4 regions of the Paenibacillus sp. VTT E-133280 genome follow, and region 2 is predicted to be linked to each of the others. Evidence: predicted binding sites of a transcription regulator. Region 2 holds the regulator's gene; each other region holds the start of a gene.
What was found. The regulator Rex, encoded in region 2, represses fermentation and respiration genes when NADH is low (regulators of the CRP and FNR family bind a similar motif). The targets are predictions, from matches to a motif close to TTGTGAAATATTTCACAA.
Positions count from the first base shown of each region.

Region 1: CA600_RS15845 (DUF1641 domain-containing protein) is a predicted target of Rex. The motif match lies at 1,318-1,335, and genes of this name have one in related genera.
Region 3: CA600_RS08265 (cytochrome ubiquinol oxidase subunit I) is a predicted target of Rex. The motif match lies at 1,086-1,103, and genes of this name have one in related genera.
Region 4: CA600_RS19165 (formate/nitrite transporter family protein) is a predicted target of Rex. The motif match lies at 1,231-1,248, and genes of this name have one in related genera.

Region 1 is NZ_NFUX01000034.1:10,014-12,223, forward strand. It holds gene CA600_RS15835 (nitroreductase family protein) at 1-141, opposite strand, end outside; gene CA600_RS15840 (DUF2785 domain-containing protein) at 405-1,244, shown strand; gene CA600_RS15845 (DUF1641 domain-containing protein) at 1,468-1,911, shown strand; gene CA600_RS15850 (NAD(P)/FAD-dependent oxidoreductase) at 1,951-2,210, shown strand, end outside.
Region 2 is NZ_NFUX01000052.1:7,105-9,314, reverse strand. It holds gene CA600_RS20815 (amidohydrolase) at 1-929, opposite strand, end outside; gene CA600_RS20810 (redox-sensing transcriptional repressor Rex) at 916-1,569, opposite strand; gene dinG (ATP-dependent DNA helicase DinG) at 1,701-2,210, opposite strand, start outside.
Region 3 is NZ_NFUX01000013.1:46,944-49,153, reverse strand. It holds gene CA600_RS08265 (cytochrome ubiquinol oxidase subunit I) at 1-972, opposite strand, end outside; gene CA600_RS08260 (cold-shock protein) at 1,195-1,425, opposite strand; gene CA600_RS08255 (cold-shock protein) at 1,518-1,718, opposite strand; gene CA600_RS08250 (S1C family serine protease) at 2,138-2,210, opposite strand, start outside.
Region 4 is NZ_NFUX01000045.1:54,006-56,215, reverse strand. It holds gene CA600_RS19165 (formate/nitrite transporter family protein) at 299-1,126, opposite strand; gene CA600_RS19160 (FAD-dependent oxidoreductase) at 1,402-2,210, opposite strand, start outside.

The sequences.
Region 1 (2,210 bases), on a different contig from region 2:
GGTATGTTGAAGATTATAAGCCGATGGTGCCAATCTAGCGTAAGAGAACATTTCCTCTAATTCATTCTGAGGGATCTTCACCCCTTCAACAAAATTCATAGCAGACCTGCGGGATTCAATTAAATCTGTAAAAGTGCTCATGAGTTATTCCTCCATATGTTATGTATTTGCTTGTTAATTATAAATAGGTGATATTTATAAATGAACTAACTATTAGTTACTAACTCAAAATAGCACAGTTAATTATATTCGTCAATGATTAAATTCACTTCATTTACATTCAGCTATCGAAGTACTTTGGAGTGTCGAAGAATAAATACTACGTTGTAAAATATTGGGATGTAAATTAGGATATTAGGATATGAAAAATTTAAATTGCTTTTATTAATGAAAGGGTGAGAATGTTGAACGATATTAGAGCGCAGTTGATAATAGACCTGCAAAGAATTGAAGAGAACGATTACGAGCTTAGAAGTGGGGAGCAATTAAGGGATTATGTGAAGTTGATGCTTGAGTATATAGGAGATCCACAGCCGGAACTACGTGATGACTTGATCTATTCCACCTTCTACAAATGGATTAACGAGAAACAATGGTTTAGTGATGCGGAGCTTCGTGAGCTGCTCCTGATTCTTCTTGATGAGCAGCATTTGTTCTATCACATTGGCAGTAAGGACGATCCGGCTGTGTTCACCAGAACATTTTCTGTACTGGTCGTTGCGCTTATTCTTCAGCGGCATAGGGAACAGGGGTTGTTAGATAGCGCTGCGTTTACAAATGTGAAGGAATCCTTAATTAGATATTATGAGGAAGAACAGGATTTACGAGGATTTACACCTGAAGCAGGCTGGGCACACGCTGCGGCCCATGGCGCAGATGCTTTGGATGAACTGGTACTGTGCTCAGAGAGTGATGCAACGATCCGGGAAGAGGTTCTGGCAGTCATCCAAAGGATGCTTTACAACGATCAGTACATATTTAGCGACGAAGAGGATGAACGGATCGCTACGATTGTAGCTACAATGATAGATCATCATTTACTTGCAGAGCTGTCTATAGTGGATTGGATCGGAAGTTTGGAGCAATGCGGAGGGTGGCCGCGAAGTCGTAACAAGTATGTGGCTCGTGTGAATACAAAGAATTTCCTTCGTTCACTTTATTTTAGGTTGCTTCCGAAGAAGAATCTGGATTTGGTATCCGTTATATTGAAGGCGGAAATGAATTTGAATGAATTTACTGAATAAGCATTTACTCAATAAGCATTTACTCAATCAAATGTGTATAAATGATATCAAGAATTTTAACTATCCCGTTTTAATGTAATAAAAATCACAAAACTTTAGAGAAATTCAAAAACTTTGTGACATTTATAACTTGATAAGTGCTATAATAGAAATATGGCGTCACAAGTTATTATTTTTTTATTACTACTAAGCAGCAAAGCTTATTTGCAGAGGAGATTCGGATATGTCAGAAACAATCACTCAAACAACCCCTGAACAAGAATCACCAAAATTAGCTGTCACTCAAGAACAAATGAATGTTCTGGAGCAGCTATTGAAACCTGAAGTTCAGGAATCGTTAACGGTTCTAGTGGAACAGTTGCCAAAATTAACAGAGCTTGCCGGCGTGCTCACAAAGTCATATGACTTTGTTCAAACTGTCGCTGCGGATGAAGTCTTGAAAAGTGATACGGTAAGTGCAATTAAAGAACTTGCTGAACCTGTGGTGCATTCGGCGAAGAATATGGCAGCTACAGTGATCGAAGCGCAAGATCGTGCGAATGAAAGCAAAGAAGTGATCGGTGTATTTGGTCTAATGAAGATGCTTAAAGATCCACAAGCACAGAAGCTTTTCCGTTTTGTAAATGCTTATCTTCAAGTCGCCGGCGAACGCAGTCAGCAGAAATAATATTTTTTATATCTCATTCGTAAGGACGGAGGAAACATCATGTCTAAACATATTGTCATTCTAGGAGCAGGTTATGGTGGTCTACTAAGCGCCTTAACTGTACGCAAGTACCTGAAGAAAGACGAAGCTAAAATTACAGTCGTTAACCAATATCCTACACATCAAATTATTACAGAATTACATCGTCTTGCAGCGGGTAGTGTTGCAGAGGGTGCTGTTGCTATGCCACTGGCTAAGCTTTTTGCCGGCAAAGATATCGACCTGAAAATCGCAAAGGTTAACTCTTTTTCTGTTGAGAA
Region 2 (2,210 bases):
AAATTATTATTACTTGCCGCTCCATCTGTACCCAGTGACACCTTCACTCCGGCCTTTAGAAGATCCGTAACTCGAGCAACTCCACTAGCCAGCTTAAGATTGCTTCCAGGGTTATGGGATACACCTACATCATGACGAGCCAGTATCTCGATCTCTTCATCATTCAAATGAACACCATGAGCGATTATAGACGGACGTGTGAACATTCCAAGCTTCTCTAAATGCGCTACTGGCCGCAGTCCGTAATCCACCACATTCTGCTCCACTTCGCGTTTCGTTTCGGACATATGGGTATGCATCGGTAAATTCAAATCATGAGCCGCCTGCACAAACTTAACAAAGAAGTCTGGTGGGCATGTATATGGGGCATGTGGCGAGATCATTGTCGTAATTCTACCTTCAGCCTTACCATGCCAGTTACGCGCAAAAGAAACCGCTTCCGCAAGCTTCTGATTTTGTACTTCTTCTGGACATAGACCGATTACGCCTCTCATTAGTACGGAACGAATACCTGATAATTCGACGACCTCCGCTACTCGGTCCATATGATCATACATATCCAGGAAGGTTGTAGTGCCACCTTTCAGCATTTCAAGTACAGACAAGGAGGTTCCCCAGTATACATCTTCTCCGGTGAACTTCTCTTCCATCGGCCACATCTTCTCCTGAAGCCACACCTGAAGCGCTAAGTCATCTCCATAACCACGAAGCAATGACATTGCGGCATGGCCATGCGTGTTTACCAGACCTGGCATAAACAACAGACGACTGCCATCAACAACTTGCACATCGTCTTCTATTAAAGGCTCTTCTTTTCCTATGTAAGTGATCAAATCATCTTCAATAGTCATATATCCACTAAGAACCGGCTCATCCGTTCCCGGAGTAAGAAAACGCCCGCCCTTGATAATCGTTTTATTGCTCTTCATTTCTGCTTTCTTCCTTTCCATCCTTCAAATAATAAGCAAGGCTTTGCAAATCTGTTGTAAAATCAGCAGCATGAACCCGGATATTCGATGGTGTTTTTAGAATCACTGGTGCAAAATTTAAAATCGCCTCAATGCCAGACTCAATGAGAATATCCGCTACATTCTGCGCTTCTGAATCAGGTACTGTAATTATCCCAATTCGAATACCTTGCTCACGAACCGTCTGACCAAGCTCCTCCATCGGTTGAACGGTAAGTGAGTTGATTTTCCGCCCTACCTTAGGCGCATAGGAATCAAATATAGCGGTAATCTTCATAGTATCTTTCAAATAAGCATTATAATTAGATAATGCATGTCCAAGGTTACCGGCACCCACTAAAGCCACATTCAGTTGTTGATCCAGCTTCAGAATATGACGGATTTTCTCAATAAGATAAGTTACGTCATACCCGATACCTTTTCTGCCGAAATCTCCAAAATAAGCTAAATCTTTGCGAATTTGAGCGGGATTCAAATCAAGTTTCTGTCCTAGCTCTTGAGAGGAAACGGTTAATATTTCACGTTTCTGTAGATCATTTAGGAAACGTAAGTACACAGGAAGTCTGCGAACAACGGCTTCTGATATTTTTTCCGATTTCATAATTTACCTCCTAATGTAAGTAATATTCTTTACTAACCTTATACTAATTCGTGTACCTCGTCTCAATGAAGAGCGGTATTCTTATACCGCCCTTCATTGTAGAGTGATTAATATGATCGATGACGTTCTTTTTAAGAAACGCCTCCGTCTTCCAACCACTCCGCTATACGAGGAACCATTTGATCCGTAAGCATATGCTCCATTTTTGGGCCAGGCAACGAATAGAGGAAATATTTCCCATAGTGAGATTCGATCACCCTGGTGTCATACACAATAACAATACCCCGATCTTGCGCTGTCCGCACCAGCCTTCCAAATCCTTGCTTAAAGCGAATAACCGCCTGAGGAACAGACAACTTCATGAACGGATTCTTTTTCTGGGCTTGTAATAACTCAGACTTCGCTTCCGCTAGGGGATGGTTTGGCGGTTGAAACGGGAGCCTCACGATGGCCAAGCATGTTAATGCTTCACCCGGAATATCAACACCCTCCCAAAAACTGCTTGTTCCTAACAGTACAGAGGCTGCACTGTCCTGAAAACGGCGGATCAGCTTGCTACGGCTGCCCCCCTCCACGCCTTGACCCAGCACCGTGATCTCTTGTGAGGCTAGAGCCTCTTTCAAAGGATCGTAAACCTGGCG
Region 3 (2,210 bases), on a different contig from region 2:
TACAGGTGGAATATAGTCACCGGGGCCATAGGTTTGCTCATACTCAGCCTGCAGCTCAAGCATACCTTTAACTTCACCGGAAAATTTACTGTATGAAAGGAAGCTCAGCATGTACGGAATTTGAAATTCACCCGTACTTTCTTGCTTCTCAGGATCAATATTTGCCCATACGGTCCAAGGTGCCGGGTCACCACTCTTACCCCACAGTCCTTCGGAAGCCGCCATCTTCATAGGTTGAGTTTCAACCAAATACTGTGCTTGCGCATGACCTGCCACTGCTACACCAATCGAAGAAATGATCCCTACGATCGCTGCAATTTGAAAAGATTTCTTAAAAAAAGATACATCTTGTTTCTTCAATATCTTGTACGCACTAATCCCCGTTACGAGGAAGGCGCCTGTTGCATACGCAGCAAGAACCGTGTGCGGGAATTCAACCAGCAATTGTCCGTTCGTAATCAGCGCGAAGAAATCATTCATTTCTGCACGTCCATTATTAATCGCAAAACCCACAGGATGCTGCATAAAAGAGTTCGCTGCTAGGATCCAGAAAGCAGATAACATCGTTCCGAATGCTACCAGCCAGATGGACAATAGGTGCACTCTCTTGGACACTTTGTCCCAGCCGAATATCCAGATTCCAATAAAAGTAGACTCCAGAAAAAAGGCTGCCAATGCTTCAACTGCAAGCGGAGCCCCGAAGACATCACCCACAAAACGTGAATAATCAGACCAGTTCATCCCGAACTGAAATTCCTGCAAAATCCCTGTAACTACCCCTACTGCAAAGTTGATGAGAAACAGCTTTCCCCAGAACTGCGCCATTCTTTTGTACTCTTCATTGCCTTTTCTAACGTACATGGTCTCCATAATCGCAATCAAGAGCGCTAGTCCGATTGATACCGGTACAAAGAAATAGTGGAATATTGTCGTCGACGCAAATTGTATACGCGACAGCATTACTGTATCCATATTTTTCCCTTCCTTCTCCCCTTTTCGTTAATTATATTGTGTCAAAAATTTAGACGTCGTTTTGTGATATATGTCACACAAAGGAGTGCTTTTAACGGTAAAATTCAAATGATTTGTGACAAAAATCACAATTTGCCTTAAAAAAGCAAAAAAAATAAGACGGTTTGACCGTCTTGAAGTTGTTCACTGCTCTATAACAAGCTTGACTCATAAAGGCATTGGTTAGGTAATGGAAATACCCTTCTTCAGCGATTTGAGATCGCCATTCGAATTAAGCAATTGTGGTAGCATCTTCGTGCTGCGAACCATTGGAGAGTCACATAGACGGCAAGAAGGCGCATGTTCAAATGCGAAATTATCCCTCATCCATCCGTTGCATCCATCATTGGTACACGCCCAAATCGCGGTATTTTCTTCCGGTATTTCTTCCAAAGGTTTCTTCCGGTAGTTCATTGCCGTTCCTCCCATCCTGTAAGTCAATAGTGACTAACTAGATATAAAAAGACCGTCCCAACTTTCACAAGCTGGGACGGTTTCTTCTATTATTACAGTTTTACAACGTTTTCGGCTTGTGGTCCACGGTTGCCTTGAACAACGTTGAATTCAACGCGTTGGCCTTCGTCCAAAGTTTTGAAGCCGTCGCCAGTGATTGCGCTGAAGTGAACGAATACGTCGCTTCCGCCTTCAACTTCGATAAAACCGAATCCTTTTTCTGCGTTGAACCATTTAACTGTACCTGTTTGCATGTGTGTTACCTCCACAAATTTAAATTAATATGTTCTTTTTATCTTCAAACAAAGAAAAAATTCACACATTGAAAAAGGTTGTATTACCGAATATAACAGCCCTTTTCAATGCGAAAATTAGGGACTAAATGTATGATTGATATCATATTACCACACCTGATTAGCAAAGGCAAGCTGGCATCCGTATATATCCGTTTCTACCCTAATAAGTATTACCTTCCAATGTAAGGGTTGCCAGTCAGCCCAAAATTCATTAAATCAGCTTATAACTGCCATATTTATCAAAAATTTAGAAGAAACAGATCCCCGATAGCGATACAGAGTATCGCTATTTCAGGAAGCTCTACCTTCTCAACTGAAGGGGTAGTCCGCTCTACTTGTCATTACTGCTATATCATTATATGCCGACTTCCAGCATATTATTCCTCTGGTTTTTCAAGAAGTTTAACTGTGGCTTGATTGACTTTCCCATTTCGGTAATAGGTAATCTTC
Region 4 (2,210 bases), on a different contig from region 2:
TAACTTCTAACGTCGCTGAGAAAAAAGCGGCACCGTTCACGTCCACTGTCCGCCCTATTTTTATTATCTATTTATATTTTATAGTTGCCGCTGTCGTCCGTAAAGTAGACTGAACGATAATGAAGTGTTTCATTATTACAAAGCCGGGGTAATAGTGCCTAGAAACACTCCCCCTTTTAAAATTCGCCGTGCATCCGATTTCGTTCCCCCGAGCTCGGAGACATCACGGCGGATTTTATTTGTCTATACAGCAAAAAGCACCCCTCGACTATTCTAAGGAGTGCTCTATAAGATAGGTTTAGGCGTGTTTCTTTACACCGCTGCCGGACATGCTGTCCACGGACTGAATAGATGCAGGCTCTTTACGCAGGTAAGCCATCCAATAAGCTGCCGCAACAAAGATTGCACCACCCGTCAAGTTGCCTAGCCATACCGGAACAAAATTGTTAAAGTACTCTCCCCATGAAAAATAACCTTCAAAAATAGCTGCGGGAATTAAGAACATGTTGGCTACAACGTGCTGGAAGCCGATAGCTACAAAAGCCATCGTCGGGAACCAGATGCCGAGGATTTTGCCACTGAAGTTATCTGCTCCATAGGAGAGCCATACCGCCAAAGCTACGAGCCAGTTACAACCTATCCCGGAAACAAATGCCGGAAAGAAGTTTGCTTCAAGCTTATGTCCTGCCATCTCCACTAATTTTTCCAAATACACACCGTCAGAGGTTAAACCAACTACGTGACCGAAAAAGTAAGCTACAAACAAAGCTCCCGCCAGATTGCTTAGGGTAATCAATACGAGATTCTTAACAACCTCCCAGAAGGATATCTTCTTAGCCATAAAAGCAAGTGGCACAGCCATCATATTGCCTGTCAGTAGTTCTCCCCCTGCAAGCAGTACTAAAATCAACCCAACAGGGAAGACAGCTGCTCCAATAAAGTTAGCGATGGATCCCCATTCATGTGGTGCGCCAGCAATAACGCGAATATCCAGTAAAAATCCGAGCGCGATAAACGCTCCTCCCAGAAAGCCCAGAATTAATACGGTGCTTAAAGGATTATGCGCCTTTTTTATGCCGTTCTCGACCGTGACTGCGGCAATCTGCTGCGGTTTATTATAAGCCATGATTCCTATCCCCTTCATCTATTTACTTAAAATTTGTTCCTTTACGACCATTGTAGCGTGTCATAAAACACATTAACGTGATAATTATCACTTAATGAAAAACTAAGTGAAACTTTTCACTGACATGTCAAATTTAACGAAGCGCATCCATAATTACATTTGTAAGAATAAGCTCCATATTATTTTAAAGGTAAATAGTACCAGCTTCAATCACAAAAAACCGGAGCCATATATGGCTCCGGTTTACCCACCTTTATTGTTCACAGGCAATTAAATTATACGGTTACTGCCTCTTTGCTTGGTACTGATGCTGGTAGCGATTCGAGGCCAACTGTATTCAGGAAGTTCCAAGGCTTGTTGTAATGAGGTTGGAAGAAAAAATCGATAAAGGCAAGCTGATCGATTGTCATTTTATTTTGAATACATACAGATACTGTGTTGATTGATTGCGTCAAATCCGTCTTGGACAAGATTTGCGCTCCGAGAATGCGGCGTGTGGCGCGATCAAATACCACTTTTAATTGCACCTGCTCGAAGGTTGGCATAAATTCTGGACGGTAGTTGTCAATAATCATGGTAGTTTCTACATCCATCCCTTCAGCCTTAGCCCCTTCTTCAGTAAGACCTGTAGCAGCGATATTATCTTCATAAATCTTAATGCCCGAAGTCCCTTGAGTGCCCATATAAGGAATCGTCTCTGTCACTAAGTTACGTGCGACCAATGTGCCCATCCGTACTGCATTGGTTGCCAGTGGAATATAAGCGTGCTTACCTGTAGGGTTGTAATGAATCGCGCAGCTGTCACCAGCGGCATACACATCTGGGCAACTGGTCTGCATATAATCATTGACCAGAATTGCGCCATTTGGCAGCATATCCACTTGACCTTTTAACAGCTCAGTATTTGGACGGAAGCCGATGCAGAGAATTACAAGATCCGTCTCATGCTCCCCTTCACTTGTGATAACCTTGGTAACTTTACCACCTTCACCAGCAAAAGAACTTACCTTCTCATTCAGCGCTAATTTAATACCATGGTCCTTAAAGGATTGTTCGATCGGCGCAGTAAACTCTGGGTCTAAAT